DNA from 2 places in the Mycobacterium sp. E2462 genome. Region 1 is predicted to be linked to the other one. Evidence: riboswitches for the same ligand, from Rfam matches in the RefSeq annotation. Region 1 holds a riboswitch; the other holds the start of a gene.
The links. Region 1 has a riboswitch for thiamine pyrophosphate ahead of thiC (phosphomethylpyrimidine synthase ThiC). Riboswitches for the same ligand answer to the same signal wherever they lie in the genome.
Positions count from the first base shown of each region.

Region 1 (6,935 bases):
GGCTGTAGGTGAACGTGAAGTAGCGCTCCTCGCGCCGCCCGGCGGTCACCATCGCCAGCATCAGGTCACGCGACCAGGTCGCCTCCCCGGTGGCGACGACCCCGGAGAGCATCGGATTGATCGAGTCCCAGATGTCCCACCACACGTCGCGGCCGGGCCGGCCCAGCGCGGCGGGATGTTTGTCGCCGAGGATCTCGATGTAGGCCTCGTTGTAGACGACGAACAGATCCTCGGGCCCCAGCCACAGCGCCAGCGGGAACCGCGACGCCAGCGTCGTGGCGACGGCCGCGCGGACCTCGCTCGGCCAACTCTGCGGAGACCCTAAAGGGTGCGAGTCCCAGTCGAACTCGGCGAACCGCCGGCCCATCTCGCCGCCTAGCGACACCGCTGCGGCAAGGTCGGCCGGCAGGCGGGCGGTCACGGTTGTCGTTTTCGCTGCAGCGCGTCGGGCAAACTCGGGGAGATGTCGAAGATCCGGTCCAGCTCGGTGACCTGGATGGGACGCAGGACCTGGTCGTGGTTGGCCACCAACCGCACCGCCGTCCCGGCGGCCTTGCCGTCCTCGTGGCAGTCGAGCACCGCGTTCAGCGCCGCGCTGCCGAAGAAGTCCACCGCTTGCAGGTCGACGACGACCAGCCTGGCGGGGTGCGTCGCGGCCAGCTTGAGCGCGCCGGTCAGGTGATCGACGAGCTGGTCAACGGTACTGGAGTCGACATCGCCTTTGACGCGCACGATTACGGCGTCCTCGTGGGCTTCGTGTTCGACCGCCAACAACATCTTGCCTTTCGCCGCCGCCAATCTTCCATACTGCCGCCGCTAAGCCCGATGTGGCGGCGAGCATGCGCGGGCGCGCATTGCAGATCATCCGAGCCTAGCGCCTGGCGAACTGGCCATTTCACGAATCAGCGGTTACCCGGCTCACTGCTCGCCAATCCGTTCGTGCACCGTCAGCAGCAAATGGTCGAATTCGCTCTGTTGCAGAGCCGTCGGAGACGGCAGGCTGGTCACCTCCACCAGCAACTGCCGTGCCAGCGCCCGCAGCTTCACGTTGGTCTCCTGCGACCGCCACTGCAGCACCCGGAAGGCCTGCTCGGCGCTGACCCGGTAGACGTACATCAGCACGCCTTTGGCCTGCTCGATCGCGGCCCGGTTGTCGAATAAGTCGGGCAGCGCGGAGTCGAGGACCTCCTGGCGGGTTTCGTCGAAGGTTGTGGTCAGGTCGATGTAGTAACCGGCCGAGCCCACCACCACGCCGGAATCGTCGAGCATCCGGTCGGCCACCACGATCGCGTCGTGCACCCTGCCCGTGGTGTCGACGAAGCGGTGTCGGCTGGAAAACGAGCCGGCCGATTGCAGGGCGTAGTCCAAGATCTCCTGGACGTGCGCCCGGTCGTCGGGGTGTTTGTGGGAAAGCAACAGTTTGGTGGTGGGCTGCACCTCGCCGGGTTCGTAGCCGTGCATCCGGGCGACCTCGTCGGACCATTCCCACCGCTGGCCGACGAACCAGAAGCGGATCGACCCCACGTTCAGGTAGGGCGCCACGCCGTCGGTCAGGCTCACTTCTTGGCCGCTGCTAGTGGCGGAGCCGTCTGCGCTCCGCTCCCCGCGCTGTTGCACGGTTGCATTTTTCCATCCACCCGACACGTCGGGCCACCGCCTGGGCGGAAACGCCGATCGGAATGCCGTGCGGCCCGGGGTGGGGGTAACGTCGCGTGCGGACCCATCCATCACACGCGGGAGCGCACGCCCAGTGCGCTGAGAGGACGGCTGAGGGCCGTCGACCGTACGAACCTGACCGGGTAATGCCGGCGTAGGGAGCAGAAATCATGACTGACGTCCTTTCCGAGACCGTCGACGCGTCGGTGACCACCGGGCCGATCGCGGGCAGCAGCAAGACCTACCGCGACGTGCCGGGGGTGCCGGGCGCCCAGGTTCCGTTCCGGCGGGTGCATCTGTCGACGGGCGACCACTTCGACCTCTACGACACCTCCGGCCCCTACACCGATGCCGCCGCTCGCGTCGACCTGACGAAGGGACTGCCGGCGCGGCCGGGCGTGGTGCGCGACCGCGGCACCCAGTTGCAGCGGGCGCGTGCCGGCGAGATCACCGCCGAGATGGCCTACATCGCGGTCCGCGAGGGCATGCCCGCCGAGCTGGTGCGCGACGAGGTCGCCCGCGGCCGCGCGGTCATCCCGGCCAACCACAACCACCCCGAGATCGAGCCGATGATCATCGGCAAGGCCTTCGCGACCAAGGTCAACGCGAACATCGGCAACTCGGCCGTGACGTCGTCGATCGCCGAGGAGGTCGACAAGATGGTGTGGGCCACCCGGTGGGGCGCGGACACCATCATGGACTTGTCCACCGGCAAGAACATCCACGAGACCCGTGAGTGGATCCTGCGGAATTCGCCGGTGCCCGTCGGCACGGTGCCGATCTACCAGGCGCTGGAGAAGGTCAAGGGTGACCCGACCGAACTCACCTGGGAGATCTACCGCGACACGGTGATCGAGCAGTGCGAGCAGGGCGTCGACTACATGACCGTGCACGCCGGCGTGCTGCTGCGCTACGTGCCGCTGACCGCCAAGCGGGTCACCGGCATCGTGTCCCGCGGCGGCTCGATCATGGCCGCCTGGTGCCTGGCGCATCACCGGGAATCGTTCCTGTACACCAACTTTGACGAGCTCTGCGAGATCTTCGCCCGCTACGACGTCACGTTCTCGCTCGGCGACGGGCTGCGGCCGGGATCGATCGCCGACGCCAACGACGCCGCGCAGTTCGCGGAGCTGCGCACCCTGGGCGAGCTGACCAAGATCGCGAAATCCCATGGTGTGCAGGTCATGATCGAGGGCCCCGGCCACGTGCCGATGCACAAGATCGTCGAGAACGTGCGGCTGGAAGAGGAGTGGTGCGAGGAGGCCCCGTTCTACACTTTGGGGCCGCTGGCGACCGACATCGCGCCGGCGTACGACCACATCACCTCCGCGATCGGCGCCGCCATCATCGCCCAGGCCGGCACCGCGATGCTCTGCTACGTGACCCCCAAGGAGCACCTGGGGCTGCCCGACCGCAAGGACGTCAAGGACGGCGTGATCGCCTACAAGATCGCGGCGCACGCGGGTGACCTGGCGAAGGGGCACCCGCACGCGCAAGAACGGGACAACGCGCTGAGCCAGGCGCGTTTCGAGTTCCGCTGGAACGACCAGTTCGCGCTGTCGCTGGATCCCGACACCGCGCGGGAATACCACGACGAGACGCTGCCGGCCGAGCCCGCCAAGACGGCGCACTTCTGCTCGATGTGCGGGCCCAAGTTCTGCTCGATGCGCATCACCCAGGATGTCCGGGACTACGCCGCCAAGCACGGCCTGGAAACCGAGGACGACATCGAGGCCATGCTGGCCTCCGGAATGGCCGAGAAGTCAAAGGAATTCGCCGAGCAGGGCAATCGGGTGTATCTGCCGCTGTCGCCCCGGTGAATTATCTGCCCCTGCCGCCGCCGGGCACCACCCCGCTGCGGGTGCTGACGATCGCCGGATCGGACTCCGGGGGCGGCGCGGGCATCCAGGCCGACCTGCGCACGCTCGCCCTGTTGGGTGTGCACGCGTGCGTCGCGGTGTCCGCCGTCACGGTGCAGAACACGGTGGGGGTGCGGGGCTTTCACGAGGTGCCCGCCGAGGTGGTGGCCGGCCAGATCGACGCGGTGGTCGACGACATCGGCATCCACGCCGCCAAGACCGGGATGCTTGCGTCGTCGGACATCATCGACGCGGTCGCCGCGGCGTGGCGCGGGCTCGGGCTGTCGGCGCCCCTGGTGGTGGATCCGGTCTGCGCGTCAATGCACGGGGATCCGCTGCTCGCCTCGTCAGCCCTCGATTCCTTTCGGCGGCAGCTGTTTCCGTTGGCCACGTTGGTGACGCCGAACCTCGACGAGGTGCGACTGCTGGTCGACATCGACGTCGTCGACGCGGCCTCGCAGCGGGCTGCGGCCGAGGCGCTGCACGCGTTGGGGCCGCGCTGGGTGCTGGTCAAGGGCGGCCACCTGCGTTCGTCCGACCGCAGCTGCGACCTGCTCTACGACGGCGCTAACTTCGTCGAGTTCGATTCCGAGCGCCTGTCCACGGGCAACGACCACGGTGGCGGTGACACGCTGGCGGCCGCCGCGGCGGCGGCGCTGGCCCACGGCGCGTCCGTCCCGGACGCGGTCGGGTTCGCGAAACGCTGGGTCACCGCGTGTCTGCGCGCCTCTTACCCGCTGGGCCACGGCCACGGTCCCGTCTCCCCGCTGTTCCGGCTGTCATGAACCTCGAGCCGATCGCGGGGGTCGCGCACGAGCCCGACGGGTCGCCTCAGGGCGTCGTGGTCCTGACCCATGGCGCGGGTGGCAATCGCGACGCGCCGCTGCTGCAACAGGTTTGCGACGAGTGGGCCCGGCGGGGCTGGCTGGCGGTGCGCTACAACCTGCCGTATCGTCGCCGCCGCCCCACCGGGCCGCCGTCGGGCTCCGCCGCCGCCGACCGCGCGGGCATCGTCGAAGCGGTCACGCTGTGTCGCGGCCTCGCCGACGGCCCGCTGATCGCGGGCGGACATTCCTATGGGGGCCGCCAAACGTCGATGGTGGTGGCCGAGCAACAGGACGGCGCGGCCCCGACCGTCGACGTGCTGACGCTGTTCTCCTACCCGGTGCACCCGCCCGGCAAGCCGGAGCGTCTGCGCGTCGAGCATCTTCCCGACATCGCGGTGCCCACGGTGTTCACGCACGGCACCTCCGATCCCTTCGGCACGCCGGCCGAGGTCGCCGACGCGGCGGCGCGGATCCCCGCGTCGACCGCGCTGGTCGAGATCACCGGCGCCCGCCACGACCTGCGGTCGCGCACGCTGAATGTGGCGGCGCTGGCGGTCGACGCGGCTCTGGGGCTGCTCGGCCGAATTTAGACAGCTAAAACTGGACAGTTTTAGCTGTCTACTTTAGGGTGGTGGCGTGGAGGGCATTGGGGACTCCGCCGCGGCCGCGGCCCGCGAGATCCGGGTGGTGTTCAGCCGGTTGCGGCGCCGCTTGAAAGATGTTGCGGTCGAGGGCTTGTCGCCGTCGCAGACGGCGGTGTTGACACGGCTGTGGAAGGACGGTCCGTCGTCGGCCAGCGCGTTGGCCGGGGCCGAGCAGGTGCGTCCGCAGTCGATGGCGACCATTCTGGCCGCACTGAGGCAGCGTGGGCTCATCGAACGCACGCCGGACCCTGATGACCGCCGGCGGCAGGTGGTCTCGTTGACCGAGGCCGGCCGCAAGCGCGCGGAGAGCGACCGCCGTGCGCGCGAGGAATGGTTGGCACGGACGTTGCAGGACGGCTACACCGAGTCCGAGCGCCGCACCATCCTGGAGGCGCTCGCGCTGCTGGAGCGCCTGACCGATCAGTAGCGATACGAAAGGTACTCACGGACAATGGAACTCGGATTGCACTTCATCGACTTTCTACCGGGCGATCCGGCCACATTGGGTCCGACGCTGGCCGATGCCGCAATAGCGGCCGAGCAGGGCGGTGCGACGCTGTTCACGCTGGCCGACCACTTCTTCCAGATGGAGGGCATGGGACGCGCGGAGGACCCCTTCCTCGAGGGTTACACCTCGTTGGGTTTCCTGGCCGGCCGGACGAGCACGATCGAGCTCGGGCTGCTGGTGACCGGCGTGACCTATCGCCAGCCGGGCCTGCTGGCCAAGGCGCTCACCACCCTGGACGTATTGTCCACTGGCCGTGCCGTTTTCGGCATCGGGGCGGCCTGGTATGAACGCGAACACCACGCGCTGGGTTTCCCGTATCCGCCGGTGAGCCAGCGTTTCGAGCTGCTCGAGGAAACGCTGCAGATCTGCCGGCAGATGTGGAGCGACGACAACGGCCCCTACGACGGCAAGCACTACGCGTTGGCCGAGACGATCTGCGAACCCCAACCGATCCGGCGCCCGCCGATCCTGATTGGCGGTGATGGTGAGAAGAAGACGCTGCGCCTCGTCGCGCAGTACGCCGACGTCTGGAACAGCACCGTCGGCGACGTCGACCAGCTCAAGCACAAGGTCGAGGTGTTGCACCGGCACTGCGAGTCCGTTGGCCGCGATCCCGCCGAGATCCGCAAGACCGTCGGGCATTTCGTCGACCCGTTCGAGGATCTCGACGGCTACCTCGCGACCGTGGCACGGTTCGCGGAACTGGGCTTCGACATGGTCAACGCCGGCCCGTTCCCGGGCAACCCGGACCCGGTCGGCTTCATCCGCCGCATCGGCGACGAGCTCATCCCCCGGCTCGCCGAACTCGGTTGAGGGAGTTAGGTGTTGCCGACGCTCAGCCGGGATAGCGCGAGTAACAGGCGTCCATGTTGCCGGTCACGCCGCCCCGAAACGCGGCGATCCGGGTGAATCCGGCGGGCACGCTGGTGCCGTCGGCGTCGCTGGCCACCAGATGATTGATCAGCAGCCCGGCGACCGCCTTGTCCAAGTCACCGGCGGTCAGCTGCAGCTGATTGTGTGAGGGCAGGCTGATCGGTTCGGCCATCTTGCGGTGCACCACACCGGTCAGGCACGCCGTCCGCAACGCGGTCCACGGGCTTTGCATGGGCAGGTCGCGCTCGTGCTGCACCGCCAACGCGTACCGCGACATCACCACCGACAGGGCCGTGTCGTCGCCCTGTGGCAGGGTGTGCTGCTTCTCGGCGGACACCTTGCCCAGGACGGCGAGGGCGGGCAGGTCGACGGCGATGGTGTTGGTGCCCGGGCAGTACGACGCCGGCGGGCTGGGCTTGGCGTCGGGGCACGCGGCGCCCTGATAGGACAACGTCGGCGGGTTCTTCGGCGCGAAGATGACGCCCAGCAGTTCCATCAAGGTCGACAAGGTGTCCTTGTTGATCGGGACCTCACCGCTTTCATGCGCCCCGCGGGTGTCGGTGCGCAG
Region 1 is NZ_LZKC01000237.1:2,575-9,509, reverse strand. It holds gene A5714_RS11775 (SpoIIE family protein phosphatase) at 1-421, opposite strand, end outside; gene A5714_RS11770 (STAS domain-containing protein) at 418-777, opposite strand; gene A5714_RS11765 (PAS and ANTAR domain-containing protein) at 919-1,560, opposite strand; TPP riboswitch at 1,724-1,834, shown strand; gene thiC (phosphomethylpyrimidine synthase ThiC) at 1,827-3,476, shown strand; gene thiD (bifunctional hydroxymethylpyrimidine kinase/phosphomethylpyrimidine kinase) at 3,473-4,300, shown strand; gene A5714_RS11750 (alpha/beta family hydrolase) at 4,297-4,932, shown strand; gene A5714_RS11745 (MarR family winged helix-turn-helix transcriptional regulator) at 4,979-5,413, shown strand; gene A5714_RS11740 (LLM class F420-dependent oxidoreductase) at 5,438-6,307, shown strand; gene A5714_RS11735 (peptidase) at 6,330-6,935, opposite strand, start outside.

Region 2 (6,935 bases), on a different contig from region 1:
CAGGGTCGGCGCGGCTGCGGTGGGGCGCCCCACTGGTGGTGGCCGCGTCGTCGACGGCGGTCTGCGCCGCCATCTGGGTGGGTGACCCGACCACTCCGCACGGCCCGCTGCCGGTGTGCCCCACCAAGGCGCTTCTGGGCATCGACTGTCCCGGCTGCGGCAGCCTGCGCATGCTGTATTCGCTCATGCACGGCGACGTGGCGGCGGCCGCCAGATTCAATGCGCTGGGTCTGGTGGCCGTCGTGCTGCTGGTGTGGGCCTACTTCGCGTGGACCTACGCCCGCGTGGGCGGGCGACGGTTGCGCAGTTGGCAGCACCAGCGCTGGGCCCCGCTGATCACCATGGCCCTGGTGCTGGCCTGGTTCGTCGTGCGCAACATCCCCGTCGCGCCGTTCACCGCCCTGTACGTCTGATTCGGGGAGTGTTGTCCCCGCATCACTTGCGGCCGCGGTCTAACCTGGGGCGCGATGGTCGAGACAGTCAAGGTGATCCCCGCGTTGCTCGCCGTCCTCGCCGTGGGGGCAGCCGCGGCCGGGTGTTCCGATCGGTCGAACGACGCCCAGGAGTCGAGCGGTGATCCCGCCGCCGGCCGGTTCGCCGCCGCCCTGCACGACAAGGTCACCACGGACGCGATGATGCGCCACCTGTCCAAGCTGCAAGACATCGCCGACGCCAACAACGGGACTCGTGCCGTCGGGACACCCGGCTTCGACGCCACCGTCGACTATGTAGCAACGACGTTGCGCGACAACGGGTTCGACGTGCAAACACCGGAATTCTCGGCGCGGGTCTTCCACGGCGACAAGCCGGTGGTGACCGTCGGCGGCAGACCGGTCGAGTCGCATGCGCTGGACTTCAGCCTCGGCACGCCGCCGGACGGTGTCAGCGGCCCCCTGGTCGTCGGACCGGGCGGTGACCACCCGGGCTGCGCGCCGTCGGACTACGGCGATCTGCCGGTGCGGGGCGCCGTCGTGCTGCTCGACCGCGGCAACTGCCCGTTCGCGCAGAAAGAGGACGCCGCGGCCACGCGCGGCGCCGTCGCCCTGATCATCGCCGACAACGTCGACGAACAGCAGATGGGCGGCACGCTCGGCGCCAACACCGAGGTCAAGATCCCGGTCGTCAGCGTCACCAAATCCGCCGGCGTCCAGTTGCGCGGCCAGCCGGGACCCACCACGATCAAGCTGAACGCCAGCGTGCAGAACTTCAAGGCCCGCAACGTGATCGCGCAGACCAAGACGGGTTCGCCCGACGATGTCGTGATGGCGGGCGCGCATCTGGACAGCGTCCCCGACGGCCCGGGCATCAACGACGACGGTTCCGGGGTGGCCGCGGTGCTGGAAACCGCCGTGCAGCTGGGCAGTTCACCGCAGGTGCACAACGCGGTCCGGTTCGGCTTCTGGGGCGCCGAGGAACTCGGCCTGATCGGTTCGCGTGACTACGTGCAATCCCTGGACCTAAACGCGCTGAAAAGCCTTGCGCTGTATCTGAATTTTGACATGCTGGCCTCGCCGAATCCGGGCTACTTCACCTACGACGGCGACCAATCGCTACCGCCGGAGACCCGCGGGCAACCGGTGGTGCCCGAGGGCTCGGCCGGCATCGAACGCACGCTGGTGAACTACCTGAAGTCGGCCGGCAAGACCGCGCGCGACACCTCGTTCGACGGCCGCTCGGATTACGACGGCTTCACGCTGGCGGGTGTGCCCGCCGGTGGCCTGTTCTCCGGAGCGGAGGGCAAGATGTCCGGCGTGGAAGCCAAGATGTGGGGCGGTAGCGCCGATCAACCCTTCGACCCCAACTATCACCAGAAGACCGACACCCTCGACCACATCAACCGCGTCGCGCTGGGCATCAACGGGGGCGGTTGTTGTGTCATCGAATCTCCAGTCAAGAGAGTTAGCTGGCGTCAAGCGGTGCTAACCATACCCGAGCGGAGTCGTCACGGCACTAGCAATGTGAAATCGGTTTGGGCGGCGCCCGCGGCCGCGCGCGGCTGGCCGGCCCGCTTCGGCTGCGAGCCGTTGTCGCGGCCGCCCCGAGGCGGGGTCGGCGCGCCGGCAAAATCGCAGGACGAGCGCCTGCGGTAAATCGGCGACGACGGGCCTGCCCGCACCGCGGCACCGACGCGGGGTGCGCCGCGACGGGTAGCCCGGCACGGCGGTCGGGCTCCGGTGCCGCCGCTGCGGGCGGTGCCATCGGCACGCCCCGCCAAGGGTCGGAATGTCGCCGTGCGGCGTTTGCCGAGGCGCCCACCGGCCGCGGTCGAGCGCGTCGCGGCCCCACCGGGCTGGCCGGCGGCGCGGCAGCTGAGCGAGTATGGGTCGGTGATGACCAACGCGTCACGTGGCTGGGTGGTTGCCGCGCTGCTGGCCGGCGTGACGGTCGGCCCCGGCCTCGCGCCCGGCACCGCCGACCCCGGAACACCTTCGGACGTCAACACGCTCGCCGCCTCGCTGTCCAAGGGCTACGGCTTGAACAACTGCACCGCCCAGAACGTCACCGCCGGGCAACTGGCCGCCTTCAACTGCGGGCAGAGCCCCGACCCGAGCGGCCCGGTGCAGGCCAAGTACGTCTTGTTCAGCGACGGCGACAGCATGAACCGGTTCTTTGCGACGAGCATCGGCGAGGACGTGCTGACGGCGTGCGGGGACAACGGCCAGTCCCCCACCATCTGGCACCAGGGCAGCGCCGACTCCAGCGCGGGGCAGCTGGCCTGCGGCACCTACCGCAACGCCGCGGAGATCATCTGGACCACGCAGGCCAAGAACATCGTGAGCTACCTGCGCGGCGGCACCGCCGACGTTGCGGCCCTGTACCGGTGGTGGCAGGCCAACGGCTGAGCATCACAGCAAGGTGGCGACGAGCTCGGTTACCGCGCGCATGCCCGCGGCGTTGGGGTGCAGCGGCGCGGGCCGGCGCGGCAGCGGGACGCCGTACTTGGCCGGCGGCGTCGTCCACGGCTGGGCCGACCACGGGTGATGTTCCCGGCTGGCCGCCCCGGCACGGACGACCTCGCAGCCCGTCGCCATGGCCGCCTCGGCCGTGGCCCGCTCCAACGCGGCGGCGACATGGCGGCCCAGATCGGCGTCCGCGGCGCGGATCGGCCCCGCCGCCTCGCCCGCGGGCGGCAGCAAGCTCAGGTAATCGACGAACACGACGCGGGCGCGCGGCGCGCGGCGCCGCACCTCCCGGCCGACGACGCACAGCGACTCGGCCACGTCGGCGAGCGCCCGATCGCGGGCGTCGCGGTCCAGCAGCTCCGCCACCCGAGGGCCCAGCAGCGGCGCCCGGCGGGTCCAGCCCGGCAACGAGGCGGCCATCAGCAGCGGCACGTATCCGACGTCGTTGCCGCCGATCGTCACGGTCACCAGGGCTTCCGACCCGTCGAGCGCCGTCAGCTGCGGCGGGGCGCCGCGCTGTTTTTCGGCAAGCAGATGCGCGGTGGTCGCTCCGGAGAAGGTCACGTCGACGAGGTCCATCCCGCACCGGTCGGCGAGCAGGTGCGGGTAGTTGCGCGCCGAGCGGCCCGACCAGCGCGGGGCGCCAGGGGCACGGGGCGCAATGCCCGGCCCGGCGGCCATCGAACTGCCCAGCGCCACATACCGTTTCGGGGCCACGGGCTCAGCCGCCCGCCGCCGGCGGCGAGCCGGGGCTGGAGGCCTGCGCCCAGAACCGCTTGGGAATCCGCCCGGCGCGACGGGCCAGGTAGCCGGCGGTGACGGCGGCGGACATCGCGGCCGCCATGGCCCGCGGGTCGGCGGCCCGCGTCACCGCCGTGGCCAACAGCACGGCGTCGCAACCCAACTCCATCGCCAGGGCGGCGTCGCTGGCGGTGCCGATGCCGGCGTCGAGCACCACCGGCACCCCGGCCCGCGCGACGATCATCTCGATGTTGTGCGGGTTGGTGATGCCCAGCCCGGTGCCGATCGGCGAGCCCAGCGGCATGACGGCCGCACACCCGGCGTCCTCGAGCCGGGCCGCCAGCACCGGGTCGTCGTTGGTGTAGGGCAGCACCACGAACCCGTCGTCAACCAATTGTTCTGCAGCGCGGACCAATTCGATGGCGTCCGGCAGTAGCGTGCGCTCGTCGGCGATCACCTCGAGCTTGATCCAGTTGGTGTCCAGCGCCTCGCGCGCCAACTGCGCGGTGAGGACGGCCTCGGCCGCGCTGCGGCAGCCCGCGGTATTGGGCAGCGGGGTGATCCCCAGCCGGTTCAGCAGGTCCAGCAGCCCGGTCCCGCCCTCGGCGTCGACCCGGCGGATGGCGACGGTGGTCAGCTCGGTGCCGGAGGCGACGAGCGCGTCCTCGAGCACCGCCAGGTTGGTCGCTCCCCCGGTTCCCATGATGAGCCGCGAGGTGAAGCTGCGGTCCCCGATGGTGAGTTTGGAGTCAGCCACCTTGCACCGCCGTCACGATCTCGAGGCGGGCGCCGGCGGAAAGCTCGGCGGCCCAACGCGATCGGGGCAGGACCGCGTCGTCCATCGCCACCGCCACCCCGCGTTCGGGGAACCCCAGCGTGCTCAGCAACGCCGCCACGGTGGTGCGCTCGTCCACCTCGACCTTGCGTTCGTTGACCACGACGATCATGAGTGCACTCCCACCGGAACGAGCTCGGAGACGATCTGTTCGGCCGTCCATGGCGCCAGCAGGAACCCGGAACGGCCATGACCGGCCGCCACCAAGGTTCGCGCGTCCAGCCGGTGCACCAACGGCAGGTTGTCCGGCGTCATCGGGCGCAGCCCGGCCGCGGCCTCGGCCAGCTCGTATTCACCCAACGCCGGCAGCACCGCGCAGGCGTCGTCGAGCAGGTCCCGCACCCCGGACACGACCGGGCCCGTGTCGCGGCCGTGCTCGTACTGGGTGGCGCCGACGACCACCCCGTCCGCGCGCGGAACAAGGTACACCTGCCGCCCGTGCACCCGCGCGCGAATCACGCGTTGCGGCAACGGCATACAGCCCTTGCGCCAGCGCAGGCGCAGCACCTCGCCCTTGACGGGGCGCACCGGCAGGCCGGGCCACAGCGAAGGCGCGTCGATGCCGTTGGCGAGCACGACGGCGTCGGCGCTCACGTCGGACAGGTCGCGCACCGGCGGCGCCCACCGCACGCCCAGCCGCTCGCATTCGGCGCTCAACGCGTCCAGCACCGCCCGGTTGTCCACCGCCAGTTCGGTGGGGGCCCGGAAACCGTGCCGGATGCCCCGCGCCAGCAGGGGTTCGAGGTCGCGGGCGGCCGACTCCCACACCACCGGATGCCCCTGCCCCGAGAGCCATTCGGCGACCGTGCGCAGGTCCGCGACGTCGGCCCGGTCCACGGCCACCACCAACGACTCGCGGGCGGTGACCACCCCGGGCGGCAGCCCGTCGAGGAACCCGCCCTCGCGCCACAACCGCAGCGACTCCAGGCCCAGCCGCAACAGCTGCTCCTCGCCGGGCCAGCCCTCGCTGTGCGGGGCCAGCATGCCGCCGGCCACCCAGGAGGCGCCCCGCTCGCTGCCCCGGTGCACCCGCACCGACCATCCGGCCTGCGTCGCCCGCCGCGCCACCGCCAGCCCGATCACGCCGCCGCCGACGACCGCCAACGACCCCATCTCGGGGCCGGTCGGCATCCCACTCATCCTCCAAGCCTCCCTTCGCCGGCATGATCCGGATCAGGTGTGACGGTAAGGGCAGATCCAGATGCTCTGGCTGTGCCCACTCTCAGCCCCGCAGCGACGAACCCGGGACTCCCGTGTCGAGTAATTCTCCGGCTCCACGCTAGCGCGCTAGCGTCGCGGTGTGCAGATTCCCGTAGATGAACGAATGTCCCGCCTGGCCGCGGCGCGGTTATATCTGTGCACCGACGCGCGGCGCGAGCGCGGCGACCTGGCCGAGTTCGCCGACGCCGCCCTGGCCGGCGGGGTGGACATCATCCAGCTGCGCGATAAAGGCTCCGCCGGTGAACAGCGGTTCGGGCCGTTGGAGGCGCGCGACGAGTTGGCGGCGTGTGAGGTGCTCGCCGAGGCGGCCCGCCGCCACGGCGCCCTGGTCGCGGTCAACGACCGCGCCGACATCGCCCGGGCAGCCGGGGCGGACGTGCTGCACCTGGGGCAGGGTGACCTCCCGCTGGACGTCGCGCGGGACATCGCCGGGCCGCAGGTGTTGCTCGGGCTGTCGAGCCACGACGCCGAGCAGGCCGCCGCGGCGGCCGCTCCCGGGGGGCCGGACTACTTCTGCGTCGGCCCCTGCTGGCCCACCCCCACCAAGCCCGGCCGCCCGGCGCCGGGCCTCGCGCTGGTCGCGGCCGCCGCGCGGCTGCACGCCGACAAGCCATGGTTTGCGATCGGCGGGATCGACACGCAGCGGCTACCCGACGTGCTTGAAGCGGGCGCCCGGCGCGTGGTGGTGGTGCGGGCGATCACCGCGGCCGAGGACCCGCGGGCGGCCGCCGCCCGGCTTCGGGCGGCGCTTACAGCAGCGCGTTGATGCGGTTGCTGAGCGGCGACGGCGTCTCGTCGGCCCGCAGCGGGTCGCCGGGCATGCACCACACGAACACGCCCGCCTCGATCTCCAGCGTCCGCGGCAGTTGCCGCCGACGTTCGTCCCCGGCGCCGAGCGGCAGCAGCGCGGGCTCGGTGCGCAGTCGTTGCCAGCTGGCGGCGAAGCCGGGGTGCAGCGGCAGATCGGCGACCTCGTTCTCGTCGACCCAGCGCATCTCCGCGCTCTCGCCGTTCGGGACGGTGTGCAGCAGTTCGTCGGCGTCGGCGACGACGGTGGTGTAGGTCCACTGGGCGCCGCCGGCGCCGGCGACGCTGGCCGTCACCACCGTCGCGCGCACCGCCAGCAGCTCGGCGCGGACACCGGCCTCCTCGTGCGCTTCCCGAACGGCCGTCTCCTCCGGCGTCTCGTGGCTGTCCCGGGCGCCGCCGGGCAGCCCCCAGGTTCCGCCCTGGTG
Region 2 is NZ_LZKC01000295.1:335-7,269, forward strand. It holds gene A5714_RS14805 (DUF2752 domain-containing protein) at 1-413, shown strand, start outside; partial or broken gene A5714_RS14810 (M28 family metallopeptidase) at 468-1,869, shown strand; gene A5714_RS14815 (serine/threonine protein kinase) at 2,331-2,843, shown strand; gene A5714_RS14820 (SGNH/GDSL hydrolase family protein) at 2,847-3,620, opposite strand; gene A5714_RS14825 (thiazole synthase) at 3,625-4,401, opposite strand; gene thiS (sulfur carrier protein ThiS) at 4,394-4,591, opposite strand; gene thiO (glycine oxidase ThiO) at 4,588-5,610, opposite strand; TPP riboswitch at 5,613-5,744, opposite strand; gene thiE (thiamine phosphate synthase) at 5,804-6,466, shown strand; gene A5714_RS14845 (NUDIX hydrolase) at 6,450-6,935, opposite strand, start outside.
Region 2: linked by a shared signal. The riboswitch ahead of thiO (glycine oxidase ThiO) and the one ahead of thiC (phosphomethylpyrimidine synthase ThiC) in region 1 are both predicted to bind thiamine pyrophosphate.